One region of the Mesorhizobium ciceri biovar biserrulae genome, then DNA from elsewhere that is predicted to be linked to it. Evidence: predicted binding sites of a transcription regulator. Region 1 holds the regulator's gene; the other holds the start of a gene.
The links. The regulator HrcA, encoded in region 1, represses chaperone genes, less so after heat shock. The targets are predictions, from matches to a motif close to GTTAGCACTCNCNNNNNGNGAGTGCTAAC.
Positions count from the first base shown of each region.

Region 2: the regulator HrcA is predicted to act here: its motif matches at 1,144-1,172, upstream of groES (co-chaperone GroES).

Region 1 covers NZ_CP015064.1:6,252,647-6,261,047, reverse strand. The annotation lists gene A4R29_RS29645 (hypothetical protein) at 77-265, shown strand; gene A4R29_RS29640 (EamA family transporter) at 339-776, opposite strand; gene A4R29_RS29635 (low molecular weight protein tyrosine phosphatase family protein) at 802-1,125, opposite strand; gene hemW (radical SAM family heme chaperone HemW) at 1,129-2,292, opposite strand; gene rdgB (RdgB/HAM1 family non-canonical purine NTP pyrophosphatase) at 2,289-2,936, opposite strand; gene A4R29_RS29620 (VOC family protein) at 2,936-3,346, opposite strand; gene rph (ribonuclease PH) at 3,530-4,246, opposite strand; gene hrcA (heat-inducible transcriptional repressor HrcA) at 4,405-5,502, shown strand; gene A4R29_RS29605 (hypothetical protein) at 5,527-5,724, shown strand; gene A4R29_RS29600 (PQQ-dependent sugar dehydrogenase) at 5,823-7,175, shown strand; gene A4R29_RS29595 (LysE family translocator) at 7,444-8,061, shown strand; gene cysK (cysteine synthase A) at 8,258-8,401, shown strand, end outside.
Region 2 covers NZ_CP015064.1:953,217-961,617, reverse strand. The annotation lists gene A4R29_RS04375 (beta-ketoacyl-[acyl-carrier-protein] synthase family protein) at 1-380, opposite strand, end outside; gene A4R29_RS04370 (acyl carrier protein) at 381-656, opposite strand; gene groES (co-chaperone GroES) at 1,253-1,549, shown strand; gene groL (chaperonin GroEL) at 1,612-3,270, shown strand; gene A4R29_RS04355 (putative bifunctional diguanylate cyclase/phosphodiesterase) at 3,451-5,358, opposite strand; gene A4R29_RS32620 (helix-turn-helix domain-containing protein) at 5,657-5,917, opposite strand; gene A4R29_RS04350 (mannose-1-phosphate guanylyltransferase/mannose-6-phosphate isomerase) at 6,135-7,550, opposite strand; gene A4R29_RS04345 (phosphomannomutase) at 7,550-8,401, opposite strand, start outside.

The sequences.
Region 1 (8,401 bases):
TTCGCCTTTCCTTTGCCACAGTGGGGAACCAAACCGGCGTTGGCAGATTAGCCCCCTGATTCCGGAGGAGGACAGGATGGATAGCCTCAAGATACAAGACGCTTTCGAACCCTACTATGCCGGCCGCAACCGCGTTGCCACCCCCAGGGACAAGCGCCCGTCTGCCAAGACCGAGCACAGCCTGACCGAAGAGCGCGTCGCCAGCACCTTGCCGACGAACGTCAGCCTTTCCGACAACAAACCCGACAGCACGACGGAGCACTGACCGGACGATGCCCAATCGCTTCGATATCTTCATCACCCGTCTTGAAACGAAGAACGCACGCCATGGCGCGCAACTACCCTCGATAGGCGACCAGCACAGCACCCGCCGCGATAAGGGTGACGCCAAGCCAGTTCGCTCCGGACAACCGCTCGCCGAGAAAGGCCGCGCCAAACACCGCCACAAGCACGACGCTTAGCTTGTCGATCGGCGCCACCTGCGCCGCATTGCCGATCTTCAGGGCGCGAAAATAGCAGAGCCATGAAGCGCCGGTCGCCAGACCGGACAGGGCGAGGAAAGCCCAGGTCTTTCCCGAGATCGTAGCCGGCGACTGGAACTGGCCGCTGGCGAGCAGGATGGCACCGAGCACGATCAGGATGATGATCGTGCGGATGAAGGTGGCGAAATCGGAATTGATGTTCTCGATGCCGACCTTGGCGAAGATCGCCGTCAGGGCAGCGAATGCAGCCGAGAGCAGCGCCCAGAATTGCCAGGAGGATACGGTCAGGTTCATGCGGGTGGCCTTCGCGGATTGCGTCTTAACCGAGATACCGTGAAACGCGTGCCTTCAGAAGGCCAATCAACTCCAGATCCATGAATTCATAATTGTCAGGTATGTCGAGGCAGATCACACGCGCCTTCTTCAGGCTGGCCCTGAATTTCTTCTGCAGCTTGGTGCGGTGCGCCTTTTCCATGACGAAGATAATGTCGGCCCAAGCGACCAGCTCATGCGTCAGCGGCGTGTCGGCATCGTGGTTGGTTCCTGCCGAGGCCACCTCGATATCGCGGCGCGTTGAAAACACCTGTTCGGCGGTCGGGCTGCGCAAGCGGTTCTGGCTGCAGACGAAAAGGACGTTCTTCAAGGGTTAGCGCGCCAGATCGGCGACCACGGCGTCGAGCACGATCATGCCGGCGGCCGTGGCGCGCAGGCGCGCATTGCCGATCGGCGCCACCAGCCCTTCGCCCTGCAGCATCGACAACCGCGCGCTCGACAGGCCGCGCCCGGAGAACGCCTCGTAGCGGGAGAGGTCGATGCCTTCGGCCAGCCGCAGGCCCATCAGCAGGAATTCGTCGGCCTCTTCCGAGCGCGTCAGGATCTCGCCGCCGGTGACGCCATGGCCCTTGGCCTCGACCAGATTGGCCCAGGTTTCCGGCATCCGCTCGGCGATTGTCACCGTGCGCCGGCCGTTCTCGACGAAGCGGCCATGCGCGCCCGGCCCGACGCCGACATATTCGCCATAGCGCCAATAGGTCAGGTTGTGCCGGCTCTCGGCGCCCGGCCTGGCGTGGTTGGAAATCTCGTAGGCCGGCAGGCCGTGCGCCGTGGTGATCTCCTGCGTCAGCGCATAGAGGTCGGCGGCATGGTCATTGTCGGGGATGACGAATTTCTTTGCCGCATGCAGCGCGTGGAAGGGCGTGCCTTCCTCGATGGTCAGCTGGTAGAGCGACAGATGGTCGGCGGCATGGCCGATCGCCTGTTCCAGCTCCGATGCCCAAGCCTCCGGCGTCTGGCCGGGGCGGGCGTAGATCAAGTCGAAGGACAGCCTTGGGAATATTTCCCGCGCGAAGCCGATGGCGTGCAGGGCCTGTTCGACATTGTGCAAACGGCCGAGGAAGCGCAAATCCTTGTCGTTCAGCGCCTGCACGCCGAGCGACACGCGATTGACGCCGGCTGCCCGGTAGCCGCGAAAGCGTTCGGCCTCGACCGAGGAGGGATTGGCCTCCAGCGTCACCTCGATGCCATCGGGCACCGTCCAGTTCTTCGCCACGGCGTCCAGAACCCTGGCCACGGTTTCCGGCTTCATCAGCGAGGGCGTGCCGCCGCCGAGAAAAACGCTGGTCACCTCGCGCGGCCCGGTGCGCTCGCGCATCGTCGCCAGTTCGGCCTCGAAGGCGGCGGCAAAGCGCTCCTGGTCGACCGGCTGGTGGCGAACATGGCTGTTGAAGTCGCAATAGGGGCATTTGGCCGCGCAGAACGGCCAGTGGACATAGACGCCGAAGCCGGGCGCCCGGTCGAGCAGCATGCTCATGCCGAGCCCAATCTCGCTTTGGCGAATTTCTGGAAGGCACGGGCGCGGTGCGACAGCGCCGTGGCCTGGCCGGGCTTCCAGCCATGCTTTTCCTCGGCGCTCATTTCGCCGAAGGTTTTTTCGAAGCCATCGGGCAGGAACACAGGATCGTAGCCGAAGCCGAGCTCGCCGCGCGGTGGCCAGACCAGCGTGCCCTCGGCCTCGCCGCGATAATATTCCGCCTCGCCGTCGGGAAACGCCAGGCAGATGACGGCGACAAAGCGTCCCTTGCGCTGCTCCGGCAAGGCGGCGCCGACCTCCTGCAGCGCCACTTCGGTGCGTTGCATGGCCATGCCGAAGTCACGCGAACCGTCCGGGGTTTCGGCCCAGTTGGCGGTGTAGACGCCGGGCGCGCCGTCAAGCGCGTCGACGCACAGGCCGGAATCGTCCGACAACGCCGGCAGGCCGGTCGCCTTGGCGGCGGCGAGCGCCTTGATGTAGGCGTTCTCCTCGAAGGTGGTGCCGGTCTCGTCCGGCTCCGGCAGGCCATACTCCCTGGCCGACTTCGCTTCGAAGCCGAACGGTCCCATCAGGTCGGCGAATTCGCGCAGCTTGCCCTCATTATGGCTGGCGACGACGATCTTCTTGCCATCGAGAGAATGCATCAAAGGCCCCAGATTCTTGGCTCGGCAAATTCGATCGAATTGCCCGAGGGGTCGCGTATATAGATCGAACGGCCGCCCTGCGGCCACTCGAATTCGCTCTCGATGGCGATCTTCTTTGCCTCCAGATGGGCTTTCCAGCCGGCGATTTCATCGGCGGTCGCCGCAAAGCAGAGATGGCCTTCGCCGACCGCGCCGTGCGGTGGCACCGGCAGCCTCGCGTCAGGCGCCGGCGGGATTTTGGTTGCCTCGGCGTTGAAGACGAGCAGCACGCCGGGGCCGCAGCGGAAGAACAGGTGGCGGCCGTCGACCTTGCCGAGGAGATTGAGGCCGAGGATGTCGGTGTAGAAGGTTTCGGCGGCGGGCAGGTCTGTGACGTAGAGGGCCGATTCCAGGATGGCGGATGGTGTCACGAGGCACCCCCCTCTGGCCTGCCGGCCATCTCCCCCTCAGCTGGGGAGATTGGCAGCTTCTGCATTGTCGCGCACCCTACAACGCCGGAGATTGGCGAAGCCCTAGACGACATCCGATCTCCCCACTTGAGGGGGAGATGGCCGGCAGGCCAGAGGGGGGCGCTCAGGCTCGACATCTAAAAACTAAGCCACCGCCATCTGCTGCAAACTCACCAGGCGCTGGATGCCTTTCTTGGCCAGGCCCATCAGGTCCGCGAACTGCTCCTCGGAGAAAGGCTCGCCCTCGGCGGTGCCCTGGATCTCGACGATGCCACCCTTGCCTGTCATGACGAAATTGGCGTCGGTGCCGGCCGCGGAATCCTCGATATAGTCGAGGTCGATGACCGGCTGGCCGTCATGGATGCCGCAGGAGATCGCAGCGACATGATCCTTCAGCACCTTGGCGACGCTGGCCATCTGGCGCGCTTCCATCCAGCGCAGGCAGTCATACAGCGCCACCCAGCCGCCGGTGATCGAGGCGGTGCGGGTGCCGCCATCGGCCTGGATGACGTCGCAGTCGACGGTGATCTGCTGTTCGCCCAGCGCCTGCAAATCGACCACGGCGCGCAAGGAGCGGCCGATCAGCCGCTGGATTTCCAGCGTGCGGCCGCCCTGCTTGCCGGCCGAAGCCTCACGGCGCATGCGCTCGCCGGTCGAGCGCGGCAGCATGCCGTATTCCGCCGTCACCCAGCCCTTGCCGGAGTTGCGCATCCAACCCGGCACTTTTTCCTCGAGGCTGGCCGTGCACAGGACATGCGTGTCGCCGAACTTCACCAGGCATGAGCCTTCGGCATGCTTGGAGACGCCACGCTCGAAGGAGATGGCACGCATTTCGTCGAATTGGCGTTTGGAAGGGCGCATTCAGGGCTGCTTTCTTGTCATTTTTTCGGAATCTTGGCCGGCTTGTAACCGCATGGGACGCGTGGCGCAAAGGAAAATGGCCTGACGATCGGACACAGACACCGGGTTGCGCGGGTGCGGTGTAAGTCTGTATCCTTGGGCCGGAGGTTTTTGGCCGTATGACCAAGGCAGTCGATCCGAGTTCGCAGTCGCCCGCGCTTCAGTCGCCAGTATTCCAGGCGCTCGACATGCGTTCCCGCGACATCTTCCGGCGCATCGTCGATTCCTATCTCAGGGACGGTGAACCGGTGGGATCGCGCAGCCTGTCGCGTATCCTGCCGTCTTCACTGTCGCCGGCGACCATCCGCAACGTGATGAGCGACCTCGAGCATCTCGGCCTGATCTACGCGCCGCACATTTCGGCCGGCCGGCTGCCGACGCAGGCCGGCCTGCGTTTCTTCGTCGATGCCTTCATGGAGCTTGGCGACCTTTCCGACGAGGAGCGCCGCGCCATCGAGGCACAGGTGCGGGCGTCCGGTTCCGGTGCGACGCTGGAGCACATGCTGACCGAGGCCAGCCAGATGCTGTCGGGCATGTCGCGCGGCGCCGGCCTGGTGCTGGCCGCCAAGAACGAGGTGGCGCTGAAGCACATCGAATTCATCCAGCTTGAGCCGACCAAGGCGCTGGCGGTGCTGGTGTCGCAGAATGGCGACGTCGAGAACCGCGTCGTCGACCTGCCCGCCGGCATCACCGTCTCGCAACTGCACGAGGCCTCGAATTTCCTCAACGCCCATATACGCGGCCGCACGCTTGCCGAGGCGCGGATCGAGATCGCTCGCATCAAGGAAGAAACCAGGGCCGCGCTCGACACGCTGTCGCAGGACCTGGTGGAGAAGGGGCTGGCGGTGTGGGCCGGTGCCGACAGCGGCCTTCCGGCACGGCTCATCGTGCGCGGGCGTGCCAATCTGCTTGAAAACGTCACCGCCCAGGCCGACATCGAGCTGCTGCGCCATCTGTTCGAGGACATGGAGACGCAGGACGGGCTTATCCAGCTGCTTGACCTCGCCGAGCAGGGCTCGGGTGTGCGCATCTTCATCGGCTCGGAAAACAAGCTGTTTTCGCTGTCGGGCTCGTCGCTGGTCGTCGCCCCCTATCGCGACAAGGATGCCCGCGTCGTCGGCGCGCTCGGCGTCATCGGCCCGACCCGGCTGAATTACGCGCGCATCGTCCCAATGGTCGACTATACGGCGCAGCTGATTTCACGCATGCTGCGCTGAGCTGATCCAACCGAGGAGACGACGATGGCGCTCGAAGAATTCAAGGCCCGGATCAGCCTGCTGCTGGAGGAGATGGTCAACCAGCCGGAAGACCAGCACGAGATCCAGGAGCAGCTGCGCGAAAAGCTACGGGAAATGCGCGCCATGGGCCTGCCGCTGCCGGCTGACCTCGTCGAGTTGGAAAAACGCCTCGACGACGATTTCTACGCCGCCGGGACCTGAACCGGAAAACCGCAAGCTTCCTTCACCTCATCGTGTGCCGTGGAACGATCGACGAAACCGGTCGTTCCTGTTTTCACGCCCGAACATTGGAGGACCGAATGATGCGTTTTGCCGGCCCGGCACTTTCCGCCGCACTGTTTGTCTCGACCGCTTCATTCGCCCAGCAGGCGGACGAGCCGGTGCTGAAAGGCGCGGCCGCCTTCGGCGACTGGCGAGCGGACAAGCCGGGCACACGCCGCCTGATCAGACCGGATGATCTGCCCAAGCCCAATGCCACCCGGTCGACCTCGAACAGCGCCGGCATCGCGGACATGCCGGCAGACGCGAAGCTGCAACTGCCGCCGGGTTTCTCGGCCGAGCTGGTTGCATCGGGCATCGACAATCCACGCGTCGTACGCGTCGCACCGAATGGCGACCTGTTCGTCGCCGACAGCAAAGCCAACCAGGTCCGCATCTATCGCCTCGCCGAAGGCAGTGCGAAGCCGGCGCAGGACGGCATCTTTGCCGGCAATCTCAACCGGCCCTATGGCATTGCCTTCTATCCGCCGGGCGCTGACCCGCAATGGGTCTATGTCGCCAACAGCGACAGCATCGTGCGCTTTGCCTACCGCAATGGCGACCTGAAGGCCTCCGGCGACCCGGAAACCATCGTCGGCAACATCCCCGCCAGTCATCACTGGACCCGCGATATCGCCTTCTCGCCGGACGGCAAGACGCTTTACCTTTCGGTCGGCTCGGGATCGAATGTCGCCGAGGACATGGGCCGGGAGCCGAAAGGCGGACTCGATGCCTGGGCGAAATCGCAGCCGCTGGGTGCAGCCTGGGGTTCTGAAGACGGCCGCGCCGACGTGCTGGCCTTCGATCCCGATGGCAAGAACGGCCGCATCTTTGCCGCCGGCTTGCGCAACTGCTCGGGTATGACTGTGCAGCCGGCGACCGGCGCGCTGTGGTGCGTCGTCAACGAACGCGATGCGCTTGGCGACAATGTGCCGCCCGAATACGCGACCGTGGTCAAGGAGGGTGCTTTCTATGGCTGGCCCTGGTACTATATCGGCAACAATGAGGATCCGCGCCACAAGGGTGAGCGCCCCGATCTTGCCGGCAAAACGACCGTTCCCGATGTGCTGATGCAGGCGCATTCGGCGCCGCTCACCATCGCCTTCTACGAGGGGAAGAGCTTTCCAGCTGAATACAAGGGCGATGCGTTCGTCGCTCTGCACGGGTCATGGAACCGCGGCAACAGGACCGGCTACAAGGTGGTGCGGTTGCTGTTCAAGGACGGCAAGCCGACCGGCGCGTATGAGGATTTCATCACCGGCTTCGTGGTTTCCAACGGTGAGGTCTGGGGCCGGCCGGTCGGCGTGGCGATTGCGAGCGACGGTGCGCTGATCGTCAGCGAGGACGGCAACGGCACCATCTGGCGTGTCACCCATGGCGACGGTCCGTCCTGATCTGCTCAGGTAACGCAGGCCCCCTCACCCGGATTGCCAACCGAATTGCGAAGAGCAATTCGGGACAATCCGACCTCTCCCCGAGGAGGAGTCAGCAGACGCTGGCGCCCGTCTCTTCTCCCCTCGGGGAGAAGGTGGCCGCGAAGCGGCCGGATGAGGGGGCTTCGTAAGGCGAGCCCTCGATATCTGGTGCAATAGAATCCGGCCCCAGGGAATTCAATCTTGGCCTGTCCCATGCAATAAAACGCTCTGATCCGAGACCAGTGCCATGACCCTTACCGGATTCCTCGCCTATAGTGCGGCCCTCGGCATCGCCGCCGCGATTCCTGGTCCCGGCATCACCGCGCTGGTCGCCCGTGCGCTCGGCTCAGGCTTCCGATCGTCGCTGGCGATGTCGTTTGGCCTGATGGTTGGCGACATCACCTATCTGACCGCCGTGGTGCTTGGCCTCGCCTTCGTCGCACAATCCTTCGGCATGGTTTTCCTGGCCATCAAATGGCTCGGCGTCGCCTATCTCGCCTTTCTCGGCTGGCGCTTCTGGAACAGCGGCATCACGCCCGAGACCGTCGAGGCCGGAAAAGGCAAGGGCGGCTTGCTGTCGAGCTTTGCCGCCGGCCTGACCGTTACCCTCGGCAATCCGAAGACGATGATCTTCTATCTCGCGATCACGCCGACCATCGTCGACCTGAAAACCATCACGCTGGCGGATTACGGCATCCTCGTCGCGCTGACCGTTGTCGTGCTGTTGGTGGTGCTGGTGCCGTATCTGGCGCTGGCGGCCAAGGCGCGCTGGTTTCTGAAATCACCCCGCGCGCTCAAGGCGCTGAACCGCACGGCGGCCGGCTTCATGGTCGGTGCTGCTGCAGCGATTGCCGCTCGGCAATAGAGAGCTTTCGGCCAAAGCATTTCGCAAACGGGCCTTTGCGAGAAATGCTTTTCCGGGACGGCACGGTTTTAGACACAGGTCCCACTCGGATATTTTCAGCCGACAGTCTATCTTGCGCGACCGAAGGCCCTATCTTGCCGGCTGCAATTCCACTGCCTGAAATCCTTACTCGCCTGAAGTTCTGGGAGCGAAACAAATGAACAAGTCCGCCACAGCCCGTGTGCCCGGTCGCGGCCGCGTCTACAATTCCATCACCGATACGATCGGCGACACGCCCCTGGTGCGGCTCGACAAGTTCGCCAGGGAAAAGGGCATCGTCGCCAATCTCATCGCCAAGCTC
Region 2 (8,401 bases), 1.0 Mb from region 1:
CGCTTCGCGCCGTCCAAATAGAGGGCGCGGTAGGTTTCTTCGACCGTTCCCCAGCCCCAACCGCAGACGCCTACTGTCGCACCGAAGCGATACGGATTTCCCTCCTCGCAGGAAAGTCCGGCGTGTTGCATCGCTTCGCGCGCTGCAAGCACAGCGAGCAAGCTGAGGCGATCCATGGAGACGAGCTGGTTGCGGCCGATGTCGTGCTCCGGCAGCTCCTTTATCTCGGTACCGACAGTACCCTTCATCTCCTGAAGCTCGGAAGTTACCATCGGGCGGATGGCGGAGCGGCCTTCACGCATCTCTTTCCAGATAGAGGCAGCGTTGTTGCCCAGGCCGCAAAGCCCGCCCATCCCAGTAATGACGACTCGCCTATCCAATCAGACCTCCTTCGCGAGCAAACCGCGAACGGCTTCCACCATGTCGCCGACATTGTTGAGATTCGACCAGGCGTCGGCCGAGTTCATGTCGATCTTGATGTCGTAGGCCTGCTCCACATCCCAGAGGAGATCCGCCAAACCCAGTGAATCGACTCCGAGCGAGGTCAGTTCCGTGGCAGTCGTTATTTCGCCGACAATGGACACGCTCTCGCCGCTTTCCGATTCGAGGCGGTTCTTGATCGTGGCAATGATTTCCGTTGCGAGTTGATCAGCCATTCTGTTTTTTTTCCATAATAATGCCTTTTGACGTGGGCGCGGCGCCAGGCCTTTGCCGTCACGTCGCGACGTCACACGACAAGGGTTCGGGCGATCGGCGCGTGTGAGGTGCTCTCAATGCGAGATTCCGAAAGATTGATAAAATCGTTTGTTTCGATAAGACGCATCCACCCTTTGGATAGAAATAGATCCCGATGAACGGGCAAGCCCTCGTCATAAATCCCGCATGGCCCTCCAACGCAAAAGCTCGGCACGTCTCGGGGCGACTAGATGCTCAGCGCCCGCCTTGCTCTCTACGGCGCGACGAACCGCGCTTGCGGTCGCGATGGCACAAAAGTTAACCATCCGCAGGGTGGATTCATCCTGTGGGTCGAGCTCCGAACATCATCGATTCGCTGGACTCTTCAGGGTTGCATCGCCCTTAATGTCGCGATCGCCCACCCTGTCGTCTTGACTAGCGCCACGCCACGGTTTATCTCACCGCCACGTTAGCACTCGCCTTTGCTGAGTGCTAACTGCAGGTCCGGACAGCCGGGCTTTGTACGTGTCCGGCGCCGCCGGATGGTGTTCTCACCGTTCTCATCGAGGAAGAAAAAATGGCAAAATCGAAGTTCCGCCCGCTTCATGACCGCGTGGTCGTTCGCCGGGTCGAATCCGAATCCAAGACCGCTGGCGGGATCATCATCCCCGACACGGCAAAGGAAAAGCCGCAGGAAGGCGAGATCATCGCTGTCGGCTCCGGCGCTCGTGACGAAGCTGGCAAGCTGGTCCCGCTGGACGTCAAGGCCGGCGACCGCATCCTGTTCGGCAAGTGGTCGGGCACCGAAGTCAAGCTCAATGGCGAAGACCTTCTGATCATGAAGGAATCCGACATCATGGGCATCATCGGCTGATATCAGGCCTTTCCGTCAACTGAATTCCCGGGCTCGATCGAAGCCCCTGCCAGGAGCTAAAAATGGCTGCCAAAGACGTAAAATTCTCCCGTGATGCCCGCGAGCGCATGCTGCGCGGCGTCAACATCCTCGCCGACGCGGTGAAGGTCACGCTCGGCCCCAAGGGCCGCAACGTCGTCATCGACAAGTCGTTCGGCGCCCCGCGCATCACCAAGGACGGCGTCACCGTCGCCAAGGAAATCGAGCTTGAAGACAAGTTCGAGAACATGGGCGCGCAGATGGTCCGCGAAGTTGCTTCGAAGACCAACGACATTGCCGGCGACGGCACCACGACCGCGACCGTTCTGGCGCAGTCGATCGTCCAGGAAGGCCACAAGGCCGTTGCCGCCGGCATGAACCCGATGGACCTGAAGCGCGGCATCGACCTCGCGGTAACCGACGTCGTTGCGACGCTGATCAAGAACGCCAAGAAGATCAAGACCTCGGAAGAGGTTGCCCAGGTCGGCACGATCGCCGGCAACGGCGATGCTTCGGTCGGCTCGATGATCGCCGAAGCGATGCAGAAGGTCGGCAACGAGGGCGTCATCACGGTTGAAGAAGCCAAGACCGCCGAGACCGAACTCGAAGTCGTCGAAGGCATGCAGTTCGACCGCGGCTATCTCTCGCCCTACTTCGTCACCAACGCCGACAAGATGGTTGCCGAGCTCGAGGACGTCTACATCCTCCTGCACGAGAAGAAGCTGTCCAACCTCCAGGCCATGCTGCCGGTCCTCGAAGCCGTCGTGCAGACCTCGAAGCCGCTGCTCATCATCTCGGAAGACGTCGAAGGCGAGGCTCTGGCCACTCTGGTCGTCAACAAGCTGCGTGGCGGCCTGAAGATCGCTGCCGTCAAGGCGCCGGGCTTCGGTGATCGCCGCAAGGCCATGCTGGAAGACATCGCCATCCTCACCGGTGGCCAGGTCATCTCGGAAGACCTCGGCATCAAGCTCGAGAACGTCGGCCTCAACATGCTCGGCCGCGCCAAGAAGGTGTCGATCTCCAAGGAGAACACCACCATCGTCGACGGCGCCGGCAAGAAGGACGAGATCCAGGGCCGCGTCGCCCAGATCAAGCAGCAGATCGAGGAGACCACTTCGGACTACGACAAGGAGAAGCTGCAGGAACGTCTGGCGAAGCTCGCCGGCGGCGTTGCGGTGATCCGCGTCGGCGGTGCGACGGAAGTCGAAGTCAAGGAAAAGAAGGACCGCGTCGATGACGCCCTCAACGCGACCCGCGCGGCCGTCGAAGAAGGCATCGTTCCCGGCGGCGGCGTCGCACTGCTGCGCGCTTCGCTGAGCATCAACGCGGTCGGCGTCAACTCCGACCAGGCCGCTGGCATCAACATCGTTCGTCGTGCGCTGCAGGCTCCGGCCCGCCAGATCGCGGCCAACGCCGGTGCGGAAGCATCGATCGTTGCCGGCAAGATCCTCGAGAACAAAGGCGCGACCTTCGGCTACAACGCCCAGACTGGCGAATATGGCGACATGATCGCCATGGGCATCGTCGATCCGGTCAAGGTCGTTCGCACCGCTCTTCAGGACGCGGCCTCGGTCGCCGGCCTGCTGGTCACCACCGAAGCCATGATCGCGGAGGCTCCGAAGAAGGAGTCGGCTGGCGGCGGCGGCATGCCTGGTGGCATGGGCGGCGGCGGCATGGGCGGTATGGGCGGCATGGATTTCTAATCCAGCCTCTATCAGCCTCCAGATACGGAAAGGGCGGCAGCGATGCCGCCCTTTGACCAACTTCTCGGAACCACAACTACATCGTCGTAATGGCGCTTGATAACGCACCTCATGTCCGCTCCAGCACCCATCTCGTCCTTTGGCGCTCTCCTTGATGAAATCAGCAATAGCTGGTACCGGTCACAAGTCTTTCGCGTGCTCTTTTACTGCAAATTCAAGCGCTTGGGTCAGAGTTACCGCCTTGGAGAATAGGAAGCCCTGAGCGGTTCTGCATCCAAGCTTGTGCAGAATTTGTCGGTCTGCCTCTGTCTCCACGCCCTCGGCCATGACCTCGATCCCAAGCGTCCTACCAAGATCGATCACCGTTTTGACAAGCAGCCGGTCGTCTCGGGACCTTGCCAGACCGCGAACGAAGCCCTGGTCAATTTTCACCTTGCGTATCCGGCTGTCCTTGAGCGATGCCAATGTGGAAAAGCCGGTGCCGAAGTCATCGAGCGCGATGGAGATGCCGGCATGTGAAAGCCGTCCGAGCTTCTCATCCACTCTGTCCGGGTCCACAGGGGATTCTTCGGTGATCTCAATTTCGAACATCGTTGGTGGCAGGTCTTTTGCGGCCAAACCATTCAGAATCATATCGTCGATATCGCCGGCCTCCAGTTCGCGCGGTGAAACATTCATTGCCACACGTACATCACGGCGGTCAGCTTTCAACAAGCCGTCGATAAGAGCACAACAGTCCGCGAATACCGTATGGGTCAGCAGCTGAAGCATTCCGGTTTCGCGCGCGGCTATGATGATTTCGGGCGGAGAGATGGCGCTATGAATCGGGTGGGTCCACCTCAGCAAGGCTTCGAAACCAACCAGGGCCTCGGTATCGAGTCTTACGATGGGCTGGAACCAAGAACTGAGGCTTCTCGTCTTTATCGCCGCATGAAGGTCGCGTTCAATGGACTGGCGGCGATGCAGCTCCCTGTCGAGTTCGGCAGCGAACAGGCAAAATTCGTTCCTGCCACGACGCTTAGCTGTGTAAAGGGCGATATCCGCCCGCAACAACATTTCTGTCAGCCCCGGCCTTTCGGCCAAGTATATTCCTAAAGATGCTCCGATCCGGACGGACGCGACCCCAGGATAGGGGCGAGCAAGTTTGGCTATGATGTTGGATGCGAGAATACTGGGAGAAGGAGAATTTCTGAGCGAGGGGAAAAAAAGCACAAATTCATCGCCGCCAATACGGGCGAGCGTTGAGCCTGCGGGCGCTTCTTGCTCTATCCGGCGGGCGATCATGACGAGCAGTTCATCACCCGTCCTGTGACCGTAGGTATCGTTGACAGACTTGAAACCGTCTAAGTCAATCAGCATTGCCACGAAGGGGCCGTCTGTGTTTTCGTACTGACCGATTGCGTGTTCGAGGCCCCGTCTGTTGAGCAGCCCCGTCAAGTGGTCCTCCCTGGAATTGCGCTCCATTTCGGCCGCAAGCCGCTCGGCCTCATGTCTCAGGCGGCTCGCCTCGCGGAAGCGCGCTTGCCCTACAAACGAGCTTCGAACCAAGCCGCCCTCGAAGAGTAGAACCGCAAAGGCCAGAATGTAGTCTTCCAAGTTGCCTTTCGTCAGCAGCCATCCTGCAGTGATAAGGAGTGGCGGTGTGATGAAGTTGATCGCTGCCGCAGAATACGAACTGCCGTATGTTATCGCACCTGCTGAAATCCCCGCCAGAATGATCAGATGCAGCGCCGCTTGGGGTGTTGTGTATCCGGCCGTGAGGACGGCAGGAAAGGACCAGGCAAATCCTGCCACAAGAGCAAGAATCGCAAACCAGCGAAGCCTCTGCGAAATCCATTTCAAATCGTCCTGATGACCCGTCTCATTTAGCTGATAATGGGCTAGTGCAAGGCGCGCGACATTTATAGCATTGACAATCAAGAACCAGACTGCGGCCGCAAAGCCCTCGCCAGAAAGGGCCTGCACCATCAAAATCAAGCCTGATAGGATAGTGCTTATCGGCATTGACACGAAGAGACCGGCCCTCAAATCAGCGAGCTGATCCTGAAGAATTCTGGCATCCAGCGCGTCTTCTTTGTTCAGGGCCATAGATCAGTCAGCTTGCTTTCTGGTCTTCTTCCGGAGCGCAGATTTATGCAAACCCCCTGAAGGACGGGTTAACGATTCAGCGGGGCATCAGCCTTGCGTCGCTTAGTCAATGAGATGTCTGCGAAGACCTACTGCGGCCAAAGGAACGCGGCGTCGTGGTGTCCCGGATTCGGCACGAAACTGGGATCTAGGAAGGAGCGGCACGGAAGCTGCGCTGGTCGTGCCGCCGAAGGCGACGCACAAGGGCTTCGCGATGCTCTTCACGGCCCCTGCGGCGGGTAATCTTCAGAGGGCGAGGTCAAGCAGCGTTTGGGATGGTTGAGATTTCATCGAAGATACTCTCAGCCAAGCCAAGTGCCCGAGCAATCCGATCGCGATATGCCCTGTCGGAGGGATGGCCAGACTCAATCAGCCTGACCTCCTCTACCGTCAGTCCGCTCGTCACGGCGATTTCCTCGGTCGAATAGCCAAGATGTTCTCGATATGCCTGAATTGCGGGTTTTCCGTTTGAAATTGCGGTAAGTACTGTCTCGGGCAGCGCGAAAGGCGAAGCAGTCATTTTGCCTCCAAAGCAGAGACCGGCCGTCAAGCGGCGGCCGATGTTGAGATAGGATGCCGAAAAGCCCGAGCCGGGGGCATCTCGGCGTGGGAGGCGCTCCGCTAATGCGGCGGCCGCCACCGTTTAAATCAAGACCTCATCTCCGCGGATTCCTATATAGCTAAAAGAAGACGTTCGCGAGTGCGCCAACTTGTTTGGGACCCGTAGAAGTGGACTGTCAGGCTCGACCGTATACGTCATCAAGCCGCACGATGTCATCTTCGCCGAGATACTCTCCGCTTTGGACTTCGATCATCACCAGGCCGATATTGCCGGGGTTCTCGAGCCGGTGTTTGTGACCGCACGGGATATAGGTGGATTGATTGGTGGTCAGGAGTAGCTCCTGGTCGCCGTTGACTATTTTCGCAGTGCCGCTGACCACGACCCAGTGCTCGGAGCGGTGATGGTGCATCTGCAGGCTCAAGCGTCCGCCAGGGTTAACCTCGATGCGCTTGATCTTGAAGCGCTCGCTTTCCTCCAGAACCGTGTAGGTGCCCCAGGGCCGGTGCACTGTACTGTGAAGTAAGTGTGCTTCATGTCCCGCAGCCTTGAGTCCCTCGAAGAGTTTCTTTACATCCTGGACGCTATCGCGGGATGCGACAAGCAGGGCATCGGGGGAATCCACGATCACCAGGTCGCTGATACCGACGGTGCCGATGACTCTCTTGTCCGAGCTTATGTAACTGCGCATGGTGTCGATCATGTGAACATCGCCGCGAATCCTGTTTCCGTTCACGTCAGCGGCGACCAGTTCAGCCATTGCGTTCCACGATCCAATGTCATTCCACCCCATTTCGCATGGAACGACGGAGAGATTGTGGGTTTTTTCCATCACCGCTCGGTCGAGTGAAATACGCGGAGCCATGGCGAAGTGCTCAGATGAGAGTTCGATGCTGGCAACATGGTCGCCGTGGCTGACGCGAGCATTCTCGTAGCTAGTGAGAACGGCATCGATCACCTCTGGGCAATGCGCAGCCATTTCGTCGAGCATGACCTGCGCCTTGAAGCAGAAGATGCCGGCGTTCCAAAAGAAACGTTTGGAGGCGACGTAGGATTTGGCTGTCTCGATGTCCGGCTTCTCGACGAAACGGACGACTTTTTCGCCATCGGCCTCGATGTAGCCGAATGCTGTGTCCGGCCTGTTCGGATTTATGCCCAAGGCAGCGATGTGCCCCTGCCGCGCATGCTCTATCGCCCGGCCCATGGCGCTTCGAAAAGCCGACAGGTCGCCGATGATTTGGTCCGCCGGAAAAATGCACAGGATCGCATCCGGACCCTGTGTTGCCTTGGTGTGGATCGTCGCCGCGGCGACAGCGGAGGCCGTGTCCCGGCCCTCCGGCTCGAGCAGGAAGGTGCGCGGCAGCACAACAGACTTCAGCTCGTTAAAATCGTCTTTCGTGAGGTAGAGGTGGGCCTTGGAGGTCACGGTGACGAGTTCGGCGACCCCCTCTATCGAGACCGCACGCAACACGGTGTGCTGAATGAGCGAATGCCCGTCCGCCACCTTGAGGAAAGGCTTGGGATGCGATTGCCTCGAGGCAGGCCACAGCCGCGAGCCCGCCCCGCCGCTGATAATGACCGGAACCACTTTCATCAAATGCTCCCTATCGTCTGTGACGCGGATGCCAATGCCCTTTTCAGCACCGAGGCGACGATCGCCGTGGCTCTGCTCTCGGTTGAAGCTTCCGAATAGCAGCGCAATTCCGGTGCATTGCCGGAGGGTCGCAGATGTATGATCTCATCTGTGCTCATCCGAACCCTGAGGCCGTCGGTTTCGTCGACTTCGGCTACGGTCCCGAACGGAGCGAGAAATTGCCGCAACGCGTCGAGGTCTGCGAGGCGATCCATCAATCTGCGCGAACTTTCCGCAGTGAAGTCTTGAAGGCGTTCGCTCGCGCACGCCGGAAGGTTCCAAAACCCGCGCAGTCCCGACAGCTTCTTCTTTGTCGATGCCAGGGTACCGAGAACAGCTAGGATTGGGAGCAGCGAGTCCCGCGTCGGCAATGCGGTCAGCGTCTTCCCGTTCACCGTGCAATCCGAGCCTAGCAGAACACCGCCATTGGCCTCAAAACCGAGGACGATGCCGGCGGCGCCGCCTGAGGCTTCCATGGCTTCGATGACAAATGGAGAGCCGACCTTCGACCTCCGGACTTCGAAACCAAGAGCTTTCGTGATGCCCGAATTGGAGGTCACTGGCGTCACGACCGTGTCTGCCTTCAGGAAGAGAGCCGTTGCGAGCCCAATCAGGTCGCCGCGAAAGAGATCGCCATTTTCATCAGCGATGAGTGGCCGATCAGCGTCCGCATCGGTCGACACGATGGCATCGAGACCGAATTCGCGGACCCATTTCTTCAATTTTGACATTGTTGCCGAGTCCACGGCTTCGGTATCGACAGGAACGAAGGTTCCGGTTTTCCCGACCGCGATTACGCTGGCACCGAGCGA